One region of the Psychrobacillus sp. FSL K6-1415 genome, then DNA from elsewhere that is predicted to be linked to it. Evidence: riboswitches for the same ligand, from Rfam matches in the RefSeq annotation. Region 1 holds a riboswitch; each other region holds the start of a gene.
What was found. A riboswitch is a leader RNA that binds a small molecule or an ion and turns the genes downstream of it on or off. The one in region 1 is predicted to bind cobalamin.
Positions count from the first base shown of each region.

Region 2: another riboswitch for cobalamin. It lies ahead of MKY60_RS03350 (ABC transporter substrate-binding protein); the one in region 1 lies ahead of MKY60_RS19005 (hypothetical protein).
Region 3: another riboswitch for cobalamin. It lies ahead of MKY60_RS01370 (ribonucleoside-diphosphate reductase subunit alpha); the one in region 1 lies ahead of MKY60_RS19005 (hypothetical protein).

Region 1 covers NZ_JBBOOQ010000001.1:3,871,109-3,876,184, reverse strand. The annotation lists gene MKY60_RS19020 (GNAT family N-acetyltransferase) at 1-142, shown strand, start outside; gene MKY60_RS19015 (hypothetical protein) at 157-534, shown strand; gene MKY60_RS19010 (VanZ family protein) at 537-1,010, opposite strand; cobalamin riboswitch at 1,103-1,290, shown strand; gene MKY60_RS19005 (hypothetical protein) at 1,461-2,000, shown strand; gene MKY60_RS19000 (ABC transporter substrate-binding protein) at 2,005-2,949, shown strand; gene MKY60_RS18995 (AraC family transcriptional regulator) at 3,051-3,914, opposite strand; gene MKY60_RS18990 (NUDIX hydrolase) at 3,990-4,391, opposite strand; gene MKY60_RS18985 (GNAT family N-acetyltransferase) at 4,463-4,939, shown strand.
Region 2 covers NZ_JBBOOQ010000001.1:681,673-686,748, reverse strand. The annotation lists gene MKY60_RS03360 (adenosylcobinamide amidohydrolase) at 1-1,179, opposite strand, end outside; gene MKY60_RS03355 (FecCD family ABC transporter permease) at 1,181-2,164, opposite strand; gene MKY60_RS03350 (ABC transporter substrate-binding protein) at 2,169-3,137, opposite strand; cobalamin riboswitch at 3,261-3,401, opposite strand; gene argS (arginine--tRNA ligase) at 4,230-5,076, opposite strand, start outside.
Region 3 covers NZ_JBBOOQ010000001.1:269,100-274,175, forward strand. The annotation lists gene MKY60_RS01360 (undecaprenyl-diphosphate phosphatase) at 1-621, shown strand, start outside; one part of gene MKY60_RS01365 (IS3 family transposase) at 936-1,323, shown strand; one part of gene MKY60_RS01365 (IS3 family transposase) at 1,323-2,269, shown strand; cobalamin riboswitch at 2,600-2,778, shown strand; gene MKY60_RS01370 (ribonucleoside-diphosphate reductase subunit alpha) at 2,971-5,076, shown strand, end outside.

The DNA of each region.
Region 1 (5,076 bases):
CCTATCTGTCGTATCAAGCAATAAGGCAGCCAAGAATCTGTATCTTCAATTAGGTTTTAAAGTATTTGGTACAGAAGAGATGGCATTAAAGATAGGGGATACTTATTACGAAGAACAGCATATGTCACTTATTTTAGAATAGAGGGTGGAATTATTATGACTAAAAAACCAGAAGTGAAATATCCGATGTTTCAAGCACCAGTACGTTCTATTTTTGAAAAGTTCTCTCGTGAGAAGGATGTTGCGTTAGTTTACGGAGAGCCCATTGTTATGGAGAATAAGCAGGTATTACCTGTTGCCAAAGTAAACTATTTTGTGGGAGGAGGAAGTGGTGGGCAATTGGATGAAGAGCAGGCTGTGTCAATTGGACAAGGAGAAGGAGGCGGAGGTATTTTTTCCATTAAGCCAATTGGGGTATATGAGATTACTGATAAAAAAGTTATATTCAAGCCTATCCTTCCCGTTAAATTGATGCTCACATTCGTTGCGGTTATGTCGTTTGGTTTAGTTTTACTTATAAAGAAAAAACGTTGACTTTACTGTGCAACGTTTTTTCTTTGTTTGTACCACTGATATAATGTTAGTAACAGTATAGCAACAATTGCCCCGGATGTATCCAATATGACATCCTGAAGGGAAGCCGTCCGACCGATTGTAAAAGATTGACGAAATTCATCAGCGATGGCAAGAAACATAGTAATTACGACCACGGTGGCCTTTCGATACTTAATTCTTGATAGTGCAATATAGATGGCTAAAGCAATTACTCCAAAATAAATGAAATGTGTTCCTTTTCGTATCAAAAATTCTAAAAATGCATAGTAACCACGCTCTTCCACCGAAACGAGAATACCCCAATATGGAACTTGAAATATAGAAAGAAAAGACTCTAAAGGTTTGTTAGGTAGCCATGCCTTTAAAACTTCCTGCATAGATTGCTGTTCAGCTGTTTGTCCTGATGCTAAAAATACAACAACAAGTAAAAGTAAAAGAGGTATAAGTTTTTTCATATACTGACATTAGCATAAAAATGAGGAATTTTCATGTGTGAAATTGTTGTTACAGTTAGCGAGATGGCTATGGTACACTGGTGGTAAGTGAATAATTTTCGCAGGGAAAAGGTGCTAACTTGTTAGCTTAATTTGGGAATTCGGTTAAAATCCGAAGCTGTTTCCGCAACTGTAAATGCTGATGAAATAAGAAAAATACCACTGTTGATTAGTCAATGGGAAGGTTCTTAGAGTAAATGGATGCATGAGCCAGGAGACCAGCCTTTTCTTGAACGTATAGATACTCTTCGGAAGTTAAGGGATTGTACGGCACGTTTCTATTTTTCTTTTTTATTTTCTCGATAAATAGGTATCACGCCGCCCTAATTTGGGTGGCGTTTTTTTGTGCTGTTAACTAACTAAGTATTGTATGCCGGAAAGTTCACAAACGAGAGGAGAGGAGGAAAAAAGATGAAAAAAGATATCCGCTATATTTGTTATCCATTTATGCGTGAGACAGCTTCTACTGTAGATTTTGAAATTCGAACAGATTCATTGACTACACGAATTGGATTAGCGGCATCTTTGACCAAGGATGTACCAAAGGTTTACGAGGATCTAATGTATTTGGCGCCAATGGCTTACCATTTAAACGGGTCCGTTCGAGGTAAGGTTGCTATAACAGAAGGTGATTTACAGTTTCTAAGTGATATGTACGACTTCTATGTGGAGGAAGTAAAAGGAAGAGTAGATATATTTGTACTACCACAAGGAACAACTGCAGCTTGTGAATTACACGTTTGTAGAAGTGAAGCAAAGAAGTCAGTTAGAGCTCTACATAAAGTTTCATTAGAAAGGGAAGTACCTGAGATTTTATTTGACTATGCACAGTTATTGGCAAACGTGTTGTTTGCTATGGCTGTTTATGTTAATAAACATCATGCTGTGGAAGAAATTCAATTTGTCAGTAAGTCGTATCCAATGAGAAAAAAGAAGCAAAAGGAGGAATAATAATATGAAGAAAAGTCATGTATTTAATTGGTTAGCAGTGCTGCTATTTTCGTTCTTACTTGTTGGCTGTTCTGCAGAAGAAACAACAAATGTAGAGAAACAAGAGGAAGTAGTAGATGAAGTAAAAGAATACACAGTAACTGATGATGCAGGTAATGAGGTTGCATTTAAAGAAGTACCCGAAACGATTGTTTCTCTTCAGCCAAGCAATACAGAAATTCTTTTTGCGTTAGGAGTAGGGGATAAAATTGTAGGTGCAACAGAATATGATACATATCCAGCGGAAGCGCTTGAAATTGAACGAGTATCTGATTCAGTTGCATTTAATGCGGAACGAATTACAGAACTGAACCCAGACGTAGTAATCGCTTATACAATCGGTCAAGAAGAGGCTTTACAACTATTAGAGGAAGCTGGATTAAAAGTCTTTGTTATTGAGTCTGCGACTTCTTTTGAGGATGTATACGGAGATATCGAGCAGCTGGCTACAGTAATGGGAGTTGAGGAAAAAGGGCAGGAAATTATTTCTTCAATTCAAACTACTATTCAAGAAGTTCAAGAAAAAGTGGAAACTGCTGCCTCATTAAAAAAAGTATATTATGAAATTAGCCCATCGCCAGATATTTATACAACGGGAAGTAAAACATTCCAGCAAGAAATTTTAGCTGCAGCATCTGTCGACAATGTGTTTAGCGATCAAGAAGGATGGATTAGTGTATCAGAAGAAGATGTTATTGCCAAAAATCCAGAAATTATTTTAACAACTTCAAATTATATAGAAGATGCAACTGGCGAGATTAAATCTCGTGCAGGTTGGGACAAGATCCGAGCTGTACAAAGTGATTCAGTATTTTTAGTAGACGGTGACGTTATATCTAGACCTGGGCCGCGTATTGGTGAAGCAGTAGAACTGGTTGCTAAAACAGTGTACCCGGAATTATTTAAATAACATTTTAAACTTGTCCTAAATTTGCAACAATTTTTTTTAGGAAATGAGAACTATATAATACATGGAAACCCGAGGGATTTGTGCTCCTCGGGTCTTTGTTATTATTTAATCGGTATCCAAATTTCTGAATAACAGTTTGGGCTAGTAGGGTCGTCAGTAGAATATACTTCTAACTCTGGTGTTCCTGCTGGCTCATATGGATTGGATGGAAACCACTCGGAATATATTTGTTTCCATGTATTTTGCATGGCATCTGGCATCGCACCGTGTACCTCGAACACAACCCACTTAGATGCCGGAATTGTAATAGCTGATAAATTTTCTGGTACTTCGCCAACATAATCTGCTGCAATCCAATAATCGATTAAGCTATTCTCTTGATATGCTTCGTCTGCAACGCAAACACCAAGTACACCTTTAATTGCTCCGTTGTTTAATTGGAATAGCAAATCATCTGTTCCGTCCGCATTTACATCATCCCAAAACAAAGGAATACCTTGTGTATTTTCTCCGTTCTTACAATTGTATCTTCTTTTCACTCCAACAGCTTGAAAGCTATCTTTTTCTAAAATTTTGTACTTCATTGGCTCAGCTCCTTTTAAATTTACCTGAATAACAAGGCGGTTATAGGAATTTATTTTCCCTATATTTTTTCGTGCTTCACTAGGCGTTATACCGTGTTGTTTACGGAATGCTTTAGTGAAAGATTCAGGAGTGTCATAGCCGAATTTGTAGGAGACATCGATAATTTTATTGTCTGTATTCAGCAGTTCTTGCGCAGCTAAAGTGAGTCGTCTTCTTCGAATATAGTCTCCGAGGGACATATCCGTTAAGATGGAAAACGTCCGTTGGAAATGAAAAGCAGAAGAATTAGCTTCCTTAGCAATTTGTTCTATTGATAAGTCTTCTAGTAAATGATCTTCCATGTAACTGATTGCTTGTTGAATCGACTCTACCCATCCCATTGGCTTCACTCCTAATATGTATTTTAGTGGAAAACAAAGAGGTAAGCCTGTCATTTTGTGCGGTTATTGGACTGCTTAGACCTCTGTAATTAGCTCGATGATTTCTTTAGGACGTACATCCAGTGAGGATAGATCTTTAATATCTAACCAAATCGGTTCATAACCGCCTCTTTGAGGAGATGAATCTGTATATTCTTCACCGACTCCGGGTCCAAATTTTCCTCCTATTATATCTGCTAGAAAAAAATGTTGAGTACCACTTTGTTCAAGAATCTTAAAAGGACGCTGGATTCTTACATGTACGCCTATCTCTTCATATGTTTCGCGAATCGCCGCTTGCTCTGGAGTTTCTCCTTCTTCTAATCCTCCCCCTGGAAACACATAATACGTCATATGAGGTTTTGTTCGTTTAATGAGTGCTACTTGGCCGTTTTCAATAATTATGGTTGCTCCACGATCTCTAATTTTTCTCACCATCCTACGGAAATAAAGGTATCTTATATTATATAGCGAAATAAGATAAAGAAGTTATAAAAAGGGGTGCTAATATGGAAATTTTAAATATCCAAAATGAATCTGATTTGTTTAATGAATCAGTGGAAATATTTTGGGGGCAATGGGGAAATGAAACGAACTATGATTTTTACAAGGATTGTATTAGACATTCAAGTAAAGATAAGGATGCTATACCAAGATTTTATATTGCTATCGAGGGTAAGGAAATCATTGGTACTTATGCGTTGCTTCGAAATGACATTAATAGCAGACAAGATTTGTTCCCTTGGTTAGCCTGCTTATATGTGAAGCCGGAGTATAGAGGAAGGTCAATTGGTAAAAGTCTCTTAGAACATGGATTGAATGTGAGTGCGCAGCTAGGATATGAGAAACTTTATTTATCTAGTGATTTAGAAGGGTACTATGAAAACTATGGTTGGGTAAATTCAACGATTACTTACGGACCTTCTGGAGGCTCTATTAAAGTTTATGAAAAAACGACTAGTGAAAAAGTAGGTTTAGAAATTTAACTTATTTGAATCAATTTCATAAAGAATATTATATAGTTAAATCCGAACAACGCTGATTTCCGCTCTAGGCGGAAGCTTTCCGCGGGCACGGCTTCAATCTCCTCGTTACTACGAAAACATATGCTCCTGCGGTTACT
Region 2 (5,076 bases), 3.2 Mb from region 1:
TGTATTAATGGTACCAATTGCTGGAAGCATCTCTACTTCATGTGTTCTAGAGACGTCCACTGCATTCCCTACTCCTGCAGTAACCATAATGACGATGCTTCCAAAAGGTGTGTCATATTCTTTAATGACAGCATCCGTAGTCTTTACTGCGGTCATCATTCCTACTGTATCTGCTTCAGAAAAACCGTTCTCCGCTAAGTATTCAAGCATTTCTTCTTTTACATTATCGCAAGCATAGCTAGCGTCCACTCTTCTATTGACGAAGTTTTTGTACCAGCCACTTCCTGCATTAATCACTGCGGATGACCATGTTTTGAGTTGCGTTTCAGCTTGAAATATAACCAATTCTGCCGTAACTTGAAAGTTCTCTGCTGTGATAAGCTCATCATTCTGCTTTTCATTTACATCCGGAAGAATTGTAATTTGAGGCTTCGGACGTTCAGGGTGAGGATTTGTACTAATACGGGCTTGATACACCGATTCAATTTGATCTTTCTTCACTACTTCCTGAGGTGCGCCTATTACTTGTACCTCCCCGTGATCCATTAATAGCAGACGATCACAGTATAGAGATGCGAGATTTATATCATGAAATACACTAATAATAGTGATTCCTTTTTCAATCGCCTGTGTTTTAATCGTATCAAGTAATTGTTTTTGATGTGCAATGTCTAGATGATTGGTCGGTTCGTCCAGTAGGAGTAAAGGTGCTTGTTGAGCAAGTGCTTGGGCAACAAATACACGTTGTTGTTCCCCACCAGATAATAGGTCTAGCATTTGATGCTCGTATCTTTCCATCGCTGTTAGCTGCATCGCTTCAATAACCGCCGTTTCATCTCCATCCGACCATGAAGAAAACAATCCACTTTGATGGGGATATCGGCCAAGTGCGATCGTGTCTCTCACAGAATGAGAAAAAGCATGACTATGTAATTGTGGTAAAACCGCCATTTTTTTCGCAAGCTCTTTCGATGAATGAGACCTTAACGATTTCCCTTCAATCAAAACTTCTCCGGCCGCCATATGTAAAATACCGCTTATTACTTTTAGTAGTGTAGATTTTCCGCTTCCATTTGGTCCAAGAATTCCAAGCATTTCACCTTTTCCAACTTCAAATGAGACGTTTTTAACGATTAATTTGTGATCATATCCACCCGATACATTTCTCACTTGTAACATATTAAATGCCTCCTTTTTTCCGTTGTCTAAAGAAAATAAATGCAAAAACTGGTGCCCCAATAAATGCAGTTATCACACCAATCGGTAGTTCAGTTGGAGAAATAATCGTACGAGACATTAAATCACAGATGATTAATAATGCTGCTCCATTTATGAAGCTAAGTGGTAACACGTGACGGTTATCGGAACCAAATAATAGCCTTGTCATATGCGGAACGACAAGCCCTACGAATCCAATCGTTCCAGATACAGCGACCGCTGTTCCTGTCAGCATGGAGCCGCCAATTAAAATCATCATTTTCCGCTTTTTCACATTGACCCCTAAATGCTGTGCACGTTCTTCTCCAAATAACATTGCATTTAACTCTCTTCTGTTTAACCACAATAAAATCGTGCCAATAACTACAAACGGCAATGCCATTTGAACAAAACTCCATCCGCGCATTGATACACTTCCGAGTAGCCATCCAATAATTTGTCTCAATTCTTCTCCTGTCAATGCAATCATTAACGAAATTACAGAACCTAAAAAAGAACTAAAAATAATTCCAGTCAAAATAATTGTTTCCATTTTCATCGAACGATCGACTAGCTTGGCAAATGTAATAACAAGTAGCATCGTAACTAGAGCCCCAATCATACTGAAAACAGGCAATGTGAATATTCCTAAAAACGGCACCGAAATACCGAAAAAGAGCGTAGCCACGGCACCAACTGAGGCACCGGACGACACTCCTAACGTATAAGGATCGGCAAGCGGATTTTTTAATAACCCTTGAAATGCAGCACCTGCAATGGCTAGTGATGCACCTACTAGTCCTGCAAGCACCACACGTGGCATGCGAATTTTCCAAACGATATTGGTCGCGATTGCATCTGCTCCCGTATCCCATAATGTGCTGATCGGTACCTTTACGGATCCGACCGATACACCTAGCCAAATTGCTACAAAAAGAGCTATTATGGACAAGATGTAGCCGATCAAGGCTTTACTCACTAAAAGCCTCTGGATAAATTGCTTTCGCTACTTCTTCTAATCCCTCTGCAAGACGTGGACCTGTACGACTTGTTAGGTTCTCATCTACTTGTATAACTTCATTGTTTTTCACTGCTGTAATAGAATCGAACCCGTCACGAGCTTTCACGCTATCCACAATTCCTTCTACATAGCTATACATTACAATAATTACGTCCGGATTACGGTTAACAATTTCTTCTGGTTCTATTTTAAACCAGCCTTCTTGATCCGCTGCAATATTCTCAGCATTCACCATATCTAAGATTTCTTGCATGAACGTTTCTTTACCAGGTGTATAAATTTCCGGAACATCTGAAGTTTCAACGAATACAGTTTTCTTCGTTTCTACTTTTGCTACTTTCTCTTTAACTTCTGCTACTTTTGCTTTCATATCTTCTACAATTTGTTGTGCTTCCTCAGATTTACCAGTAGCACGACCAATTTCCTCAATTGTTGTATATGTTTCATTGAAGTCCGTTGCATTTTTCACTACGTATACTTTTACTCCAGCGTCGCGAATTTGTTGAAATCCAGCTTCACCCACACCCAAGGCAGATTCATGAGCAAATACAATATCCGGATTCATCGCTACGATCTTTTCCACGTTGAATTCCATACCACCGATTTTCTCTTTTTCAAGCGCTTCTTCTGGGTAGTTATCGTAATCATTAACTCCAACAATTTCATCATTTAATCCAAGTGCAAATAAAATTTCTGTATTACTTGGTTGCATAGAAACGATTGTTTTTGGTGCTTCCTCTAATGTAATTTCAGTACCGACTGCATCGGTCATTGTAATTGGGAAAGTTGTTTCATCTACTACTGTTTCTTGTTGCGTATTTCCTGTATTTTCTTCAGGTTTAACTTCTTCTTGTCCGCATCCTACTAGCAATAGAACTGCTAAAGCGGATGTCATCCATAACTGCCATAATTTCTTCATTTTACATTCCTCCTATTTAAGCCAATAAAAAATCTCCCATCCTTTTGATGAGAGATAGATAGGTATAAATCTGCACGAAAACACAATGAGCCAGACCTACACCAAACCTATCCTCGTAGGTAACGGGCGTAAAGCATATAGGCAGGTTTTCTGACTTATGATGTGTTGCATCACATACAGTGGCGGGACCGTGCTGGACTTTAACCAGCTTCCCTTTTAACTCTAGCAATCCGTAACTAGAGCACCTCTATGCATTTATTTATTGATGTTGCTTTGTCTTCATTATACCTTATTTTTTATGACTGTCGACTTCGTTTTTTATTGTTGGCGTTTTGGTTTGGAGGTGAGCTCTCTCGTTCATATGCGTATCTCTCTCGTATAGCTAGGGATCTCTCTCGCATAAGAGGTGAGTTAACATATACTTGCTCTCGTTTGTTGTTTACTTGTTGTCACTGGACTTTTACTTGCGTTCAAGATAGAAATACTTGTGAATAGGCTAGGCTTACTTGCTCTTGAGAGGTATTTACTTGCGTTCAAGAAGTTAATACCAATTTTTTAACTTGATAATTTGGAGATTGCTTTAATATAAAAGAGGAATTAACGTTTACTTGCTCTCGTTTGTTGTTTACTTGTTGTCACTGGACTTTTACTTGCGTTCAAGATAGAAATACTTGTGAATAGGCTAGGCTTACTTGCTCTTGAGAGGTATTTACTTGCGTTCAAGAAGTTAATACCAATTTTTTAACTTGATAATTTGGAGATTGCTTTAATATAAAAGAGGAATTAACGTTTACTTGCTCTCGTTTGTTGTTTACTTGCTGTCACCGGACCTTTACTTGCGTTCAGGAAGTTAATTCCAATTTTTCAACTTGATAATTTGGAGATTGCTCTGATATAAGAGAGGAATTAACGTTTACTTGCTCTCGTTTTGTTGTTTACTTGGTGTCACCGGACCTTTACTTGCGTTCAGGATAGAAATACTTGCGGACGGGCTAGGCTTACTTGCTCTTGAGCGGCACTTACTCGCGTTGTGGATATTAATTCCAAATGAACAGCATAAGAAAACCCTCAACCAAGGTCGAGGGTTTAGGATTACATTTGTTCAGGTGCAGATACACCCAGTAGGCGCAATGCATTTGAGATTGTTTGACGTGCTGCTGTTACAAGTGCAAGGCGAGCTTCTGATTGCGTCACGTTATCCGAATTCAGTACTTTATCCGCATTATAGAAGCTATGGAATGTCGTAGCTAATTCTTGGATATAAATTGCAATTCGATGAGGTGCACGAAGTTTTGCAGCATCTGCAACTATTTGTGGGAAGTCACCAATTTTCTTCAGTAAATCTAATTCTTTTTCACTTTGCAATAATTCAAGTGAATCAGTCGACACTTTCATGCCTTGCGTTTCTGCTGATCGTAAAATTGAACAAATACGTGCATGTGCATATTGAGCGTAGAACACTGGGTTTTCATTAGATTGAGAAACAGCTAAGTCTAAGTCGAAGTCCATATGTGAATCACCTGATCGCATACCGAAGAAGTAACGTACTGCGTCTAGACCTACTTCTTCCACAAGCTCACGCATTGTAACAGCTTTCCCAGTACGTTTACTCATTTTCATTTTTTCGCCGTCTTTATATAGTTGAACCATTTGAATAATTGATACTTCAAGTTTTTCACGCTCATACCCAAGCGCCTCAATTGCCGCTTTCATACGTGGTATATAGCCGTGATGATCTGCTCCCCATATGTTGATCAATTGATCGAATCCACGAACTAATTTATCTTCGTGGTATGCAATATCGGGCAATAAATATGTGAAAGAGCCATCACTTTTGATAAGTACACGGTCCTTGTCGTCTCCAAATGTAGTAGAACGGAACCAAGTTGCTCCTTCTTTTTCAAAAATATGACCGTTCGCACGTAATTTATCTAAAGCT
Region 3 (5,076 bases), 3.6 Mb from region 1:
AAACGATTATTTAGTTTAGTCGGGTTATACAAAATAGATACAGAAGAGTCGAGTAAGCAGTTCAATTTACTACACGTTATTGTTGGTATTATTCCAGCAGGAGTATTAGGAGTTTTATTAGAAGACTTTATAGATAAAAATTTATTTGGAGTAGAAACAGTAATATTTAGTCTTGTAGCGGGCTCTATTTTAATGATTGTTGCAGATAAGTTTGGACCTAAAAAACCTTCTATCGTAAGCTTGGACCAAATTACATATGCAAAGGCTTTTAAGGTAGGGTTAGTGCAATGTCTTTCTTTATGGCCTGGCTTCTCTCGTTCAGGAGCAACTATTTCTGGCGGGGTATTATTTGGAATGAGCCATAAAACAGCCGCAGATTTTACATTTATAATGGCTGTGCCGATAATGGCTGGAGCAAGTCTAATATCTGTTGTTAAAAACTGGGAAGACATTGATATGAACCATTTAAGTTTTTACGTTGTAGGATTTATTAGTGCGTTTGTGTTCGCCCTTATTTCTATTAAGTTCTTCCTGAAATTAATCTCGCGTGTTAAATTAATGCCATTTGCAATTTATCGCATTATTTTAGCGGCGATTCTAGCAGTTATTGTATTTCTTTAAATAATAAATTTGATAAAGTGCTCCGTTTCCGAGGAGCGATACAAAATATAGAAAAAAGCATTGCCGCTGGCAGTGCTTTTTTCAAAGTGATCAAATTTTAATATGGAGCGTAGGGAGAAAGTTTGTGAAACATTACACTTAAACTAACGGTGCATTTAGTTGAACAAGGGAAATCTAAATCGCTTGGAATATATTTTTTTAAAAAAGCATTGCTGTCTCTAAACTGTACCCTATAAGATAGACACTTTAAAAAAGGTCATCTTATAGGGTATTTTTGTTTATAATGAAAAAAACAGTATTCGGAGCGATAAATTATGACTAAAAATTATTTAACACCTAACCAACAAAAAGAACTAAAAAAGAATCCATATGTAAAAGCTGTAAGCAATAAAGCGATTACGTACACAGATGAATTTAAACGATTATTTATTACTGAAAATGAATTTGGGAAGTTTCCGCGTGAAATTTTTGAAGATGCAGGATTTGATATCGAAATGATGGGGATGACACGCATTCATAAAGCGGCAGCTCGATGGAAAACAGCATACCAAAACCAAGGAATTACTGGGTTAGAAGATTCTCGGAAATATAGTTCTGGTCGCCCACTTGAACGAGAACTAAGTCTCGAGGAAAAGTATGCACGATTAGAAGCGAAGACTCGATTACTTGAGGCAGAGAACGAACTCCTAAAAAAGCTCGATTTACTCGAAAGGCAGATGGTGAAGAAGAAATAAAAATTGCGCCAGAATTAAAATTCGAACTCATTAACCAGATTATTAAAAAGTATGAGTTAAAGCGTATGGTAAGTTATCTTTGCGAGGTAATGGATGTATCTCGATCAGGTTTCTACAATTACTTTGATGAAAAATCCATTCAAAAACGTGCAATTAAAGGCGGTTCGGACGAGGTGGTGAAAAACATCATTTTAAAGGCGTATCATTTCCGAGGACGCAAAAAAGGAGCACGCCAAATTAAAATGACACTCCAAAACCAGTACCAGATTACATATAACTTAAAACGTATTCGCCGCATTATGAAGAAATTTGAGATTGTTTGTCCAATTCGAAAAGCGAATCCCTATCGCCGCATGGCGAAAGCAACAAAAGAACATCGCACATGCCCGAACGAATTGCAGCGCAACTTTAAACAAGGGTTGGCTGGAAAAGTGTTATTAACGGATATCACATATTTAAACTACAGAAGCGGAAAGCGTGCTTATTTATCCACGATTAAAGACGCAGAGACGAATGAAATTTTAGCGTATGAAGTCTCAGATAAAATTACATTAGACATCGCATTAGATACACTTCACCAATTAAGACGTCGTCATTCACATATTCGAAATGATGCCTTTATTCATTCGGATCAGGGATTTCATTACACAAATCCGACCTATCAAAAATTAGTGAAAAAGATGAATCTTGGACAGTCAATGTCACGCCGTGGAAACTGTTGGGACAATGCTCCACAAGAATCATTCTTTGGGCATTTTAAAGATGAAACAAATATAAAAGAATGCGAAACATTAGAAGAAGTAAAACAAGAAGTGAAGTGTTATATGATATATTACAATTATTATAGAGGCCAATGGAATTTAAAAAAGCTGCCGCCTGCAAAATACAGACAGCAGCTTCAACAAGTTGCCTAACCTTTTTCAAAATGTCCTTTACAAAGGGTACAGTTTAAACCTAGGTTCCCCTTTTCTTATTAACTTAATTTTAAGGAAGTATAAAGTGAAGTCAGAATTGTATAGAATCTATTATTTGATACTTAAAACTCCTGAGAGGAAGGGTGGGTAGATTAACAATGAGAAATATGATGTTGGAGCTATATTATATTATTTTAGTCACTTGAAAATAGTGAAGAAATTTTTATACATATGGGACTTTTTATAGATTTCTTGTTTAATAATATATTATCTATTGCTCCTATAAACACAATATGTTAGATTATATAAATGAACTAAACACAATATATAGTATGTTAACGATGAGAAGGTACCTTTATGGTTTAAAAGGGAATTCGGTAAAATGCCGAAGCTGTCCCCGCAACTGTAAGTGTGGACGACTGTTGGAATAGCCACTGCGAGCAATCGTGGGAAGGCCAACAGGAGAGTGAAACACGAGCCAGTAGACCTGCCTTTTCATCGGTAAGCAACACTTTCTTCGGGGGTTGAGAGGTGGGAGCGAAGGCCAATATCTCGAATGCTTGATATGTCTTGTTGTATCCTACACTTTTAATTTTGAGCGATGTCTCAGCCGAAGATGGCTGTGACATCGCTTTTTTGTGCTCTATTTCAAAGGGGAGTATCACATAAATGATTCAATTAAAAAATAGGAGGAATTCAAAATGACAATCATCTCAAACACAACTAAACAAGAAGTATTACATAATCTAATCAAAGAATTTGGGGAGGAAAAAATTGCTCCTCTTATAAAAACACATGAAAGATGGATGCAAAAGCACCCGGACGGTACAATAGCTGCTTGGTCGAAGACAATGTCACTGGAAGCATTAAGCTTTCTAGATGAACAAGAAACTTATTGGACCTTTGTAGCAGCAAGAGTGCATTTAGCAGAGGTTTATGAACAAGTAGCTGAGAGAAGAAGCACAACTGCGGATGCAGTGTATACAAAATTTGCTAGTAATGTTCAACTGTTAAGTGAAAAAGGAATTTATGACAAACATCTTAAACAAGCATACTCCCAGCAAGAATTAGAGCAGCTATCTGAAGTTCTCGTACAGGAAAGAGATTATTTATTTACTTATATCGGCGTCAAAACACTATTGGATCGGTATGTAGCGAAGGACTTTGATAAAACAATTGTAGAACTGCCTCAGGAACGTTGGCTTATTATTGCTATGACACTTATGAAAGACGAGCAAGAAAATCGTTTAGAAAAAATAAAAGAATCATATTGGGCAATGAGTAATTTATATATGACAGTAGCAACACCAACACTTTCAAATGCCGGTAAACCTCATGGTCAGCTTTCTAGTTGTTTTATCGACACGGTAGACGATAGTCTTCAAGGTATCTACGATAGCAATACGGATGTAGCGACTCTTTCGAAATTTGGTGGCGGCATTGGTGTTTATATGGGTAAGGTGCGTAGCCGAGGGTCTTCCATTAGAGGTTTTGTTGGTGCTTCAAGCGGTGTACTTCCTTGGATTAAACAACTCAATAACACTGCAGTAAGTGTAGATCAGCTTGGTCAGCGTCAAGGTGCGGTGGCTGTTTATTTAGATGTTTGGCATAAAGATATTTTTACATTTTTAGATTTACGCTTAAATAACGGGGATGAACGCTTGAGAGCTCACGATATTTTTACTGGGGTGTGCTTGCCAGATTTATTTATGGAAAAAGTGGATGCTAGAGAGGAATGGCATTTATTTGACCCGCAAGAAGTTCGTCAGCTAAAGGGCTATTCGTTAGAAGATTTTTATGATGAGAAACGTGGAGATGGTTCCTTCCGCCAAAAATATGAGGAATGTGTAATCGATCATCGTTTGTCTCGAGAAACAGTTCCTGCTATCGATTTGATGAAGCGAATTATGCGCTCTCAGCTAGAGACGGGTGTTCCGTTTATGTTTTACCGCGATGAGGTCAATCGTAGCAATCCAAATAAACATGCCGGGATGATTTATAGTAGTAATCTTTGTACAGAAATTTTTCAAAATCAAAGCGCAACAACATTCGAGTCCATTCAAATAGAGGACGATATAATTGTCACTCGTCGTAAGCCAGGGGACTTTGTCGTATGTAATTTATCTTCTATAAATTTAGGACGAGCAGTTCCAGCTGATGTTTTGGAAAAGCTTATAAAAATTCAGGTTCGAATGCTTGATAACGTGATTGACCTAAACATGATACCAGTTCCTCAAGCAGAACGGACGAATTCTAGATATAGAGGAATCGGTTTAGGAACGTTTGGATGGCATCATTTACTCGCACTTAAGAATATTCGCTGGGAATCAGATGAAGCTGTAGAGCTTGCAGATGCATTATACGAAAAAATTGCATACTTAACGATTAAAGCATCTGCGGAGCTTGCAGTAGAAAAAGGGGCATATCCATTATTTGAAGGATCAGATTGGCAAACGGGAGTCTATTTTGACAAGCGCGGGTACGAGAGCGAATCATGGAATGAACTACGAGAGCAAGTGAGTAATAATGGATTACGCAATGGTTATTTAATGGCAGTTGCTCCGAATTCGTCGACATCCATCATAGCTGGAAGTACTGCAAGTATCGATCCTATTTTCCAAAAGTCTTACTCGGAAGAGAAGAAGGATTATAAAATTCCGGTTACTGTACCAGATTTGAATTCTGAAACTACATGGTATTACAAATCAGCCTATTTCATCGATCAGCATTGGACACTTAAACAAAATGCTGCACGCGGACGCCATATAGACCAAGGCGTTTCGTTAAACCTATACGTGCAAAATACG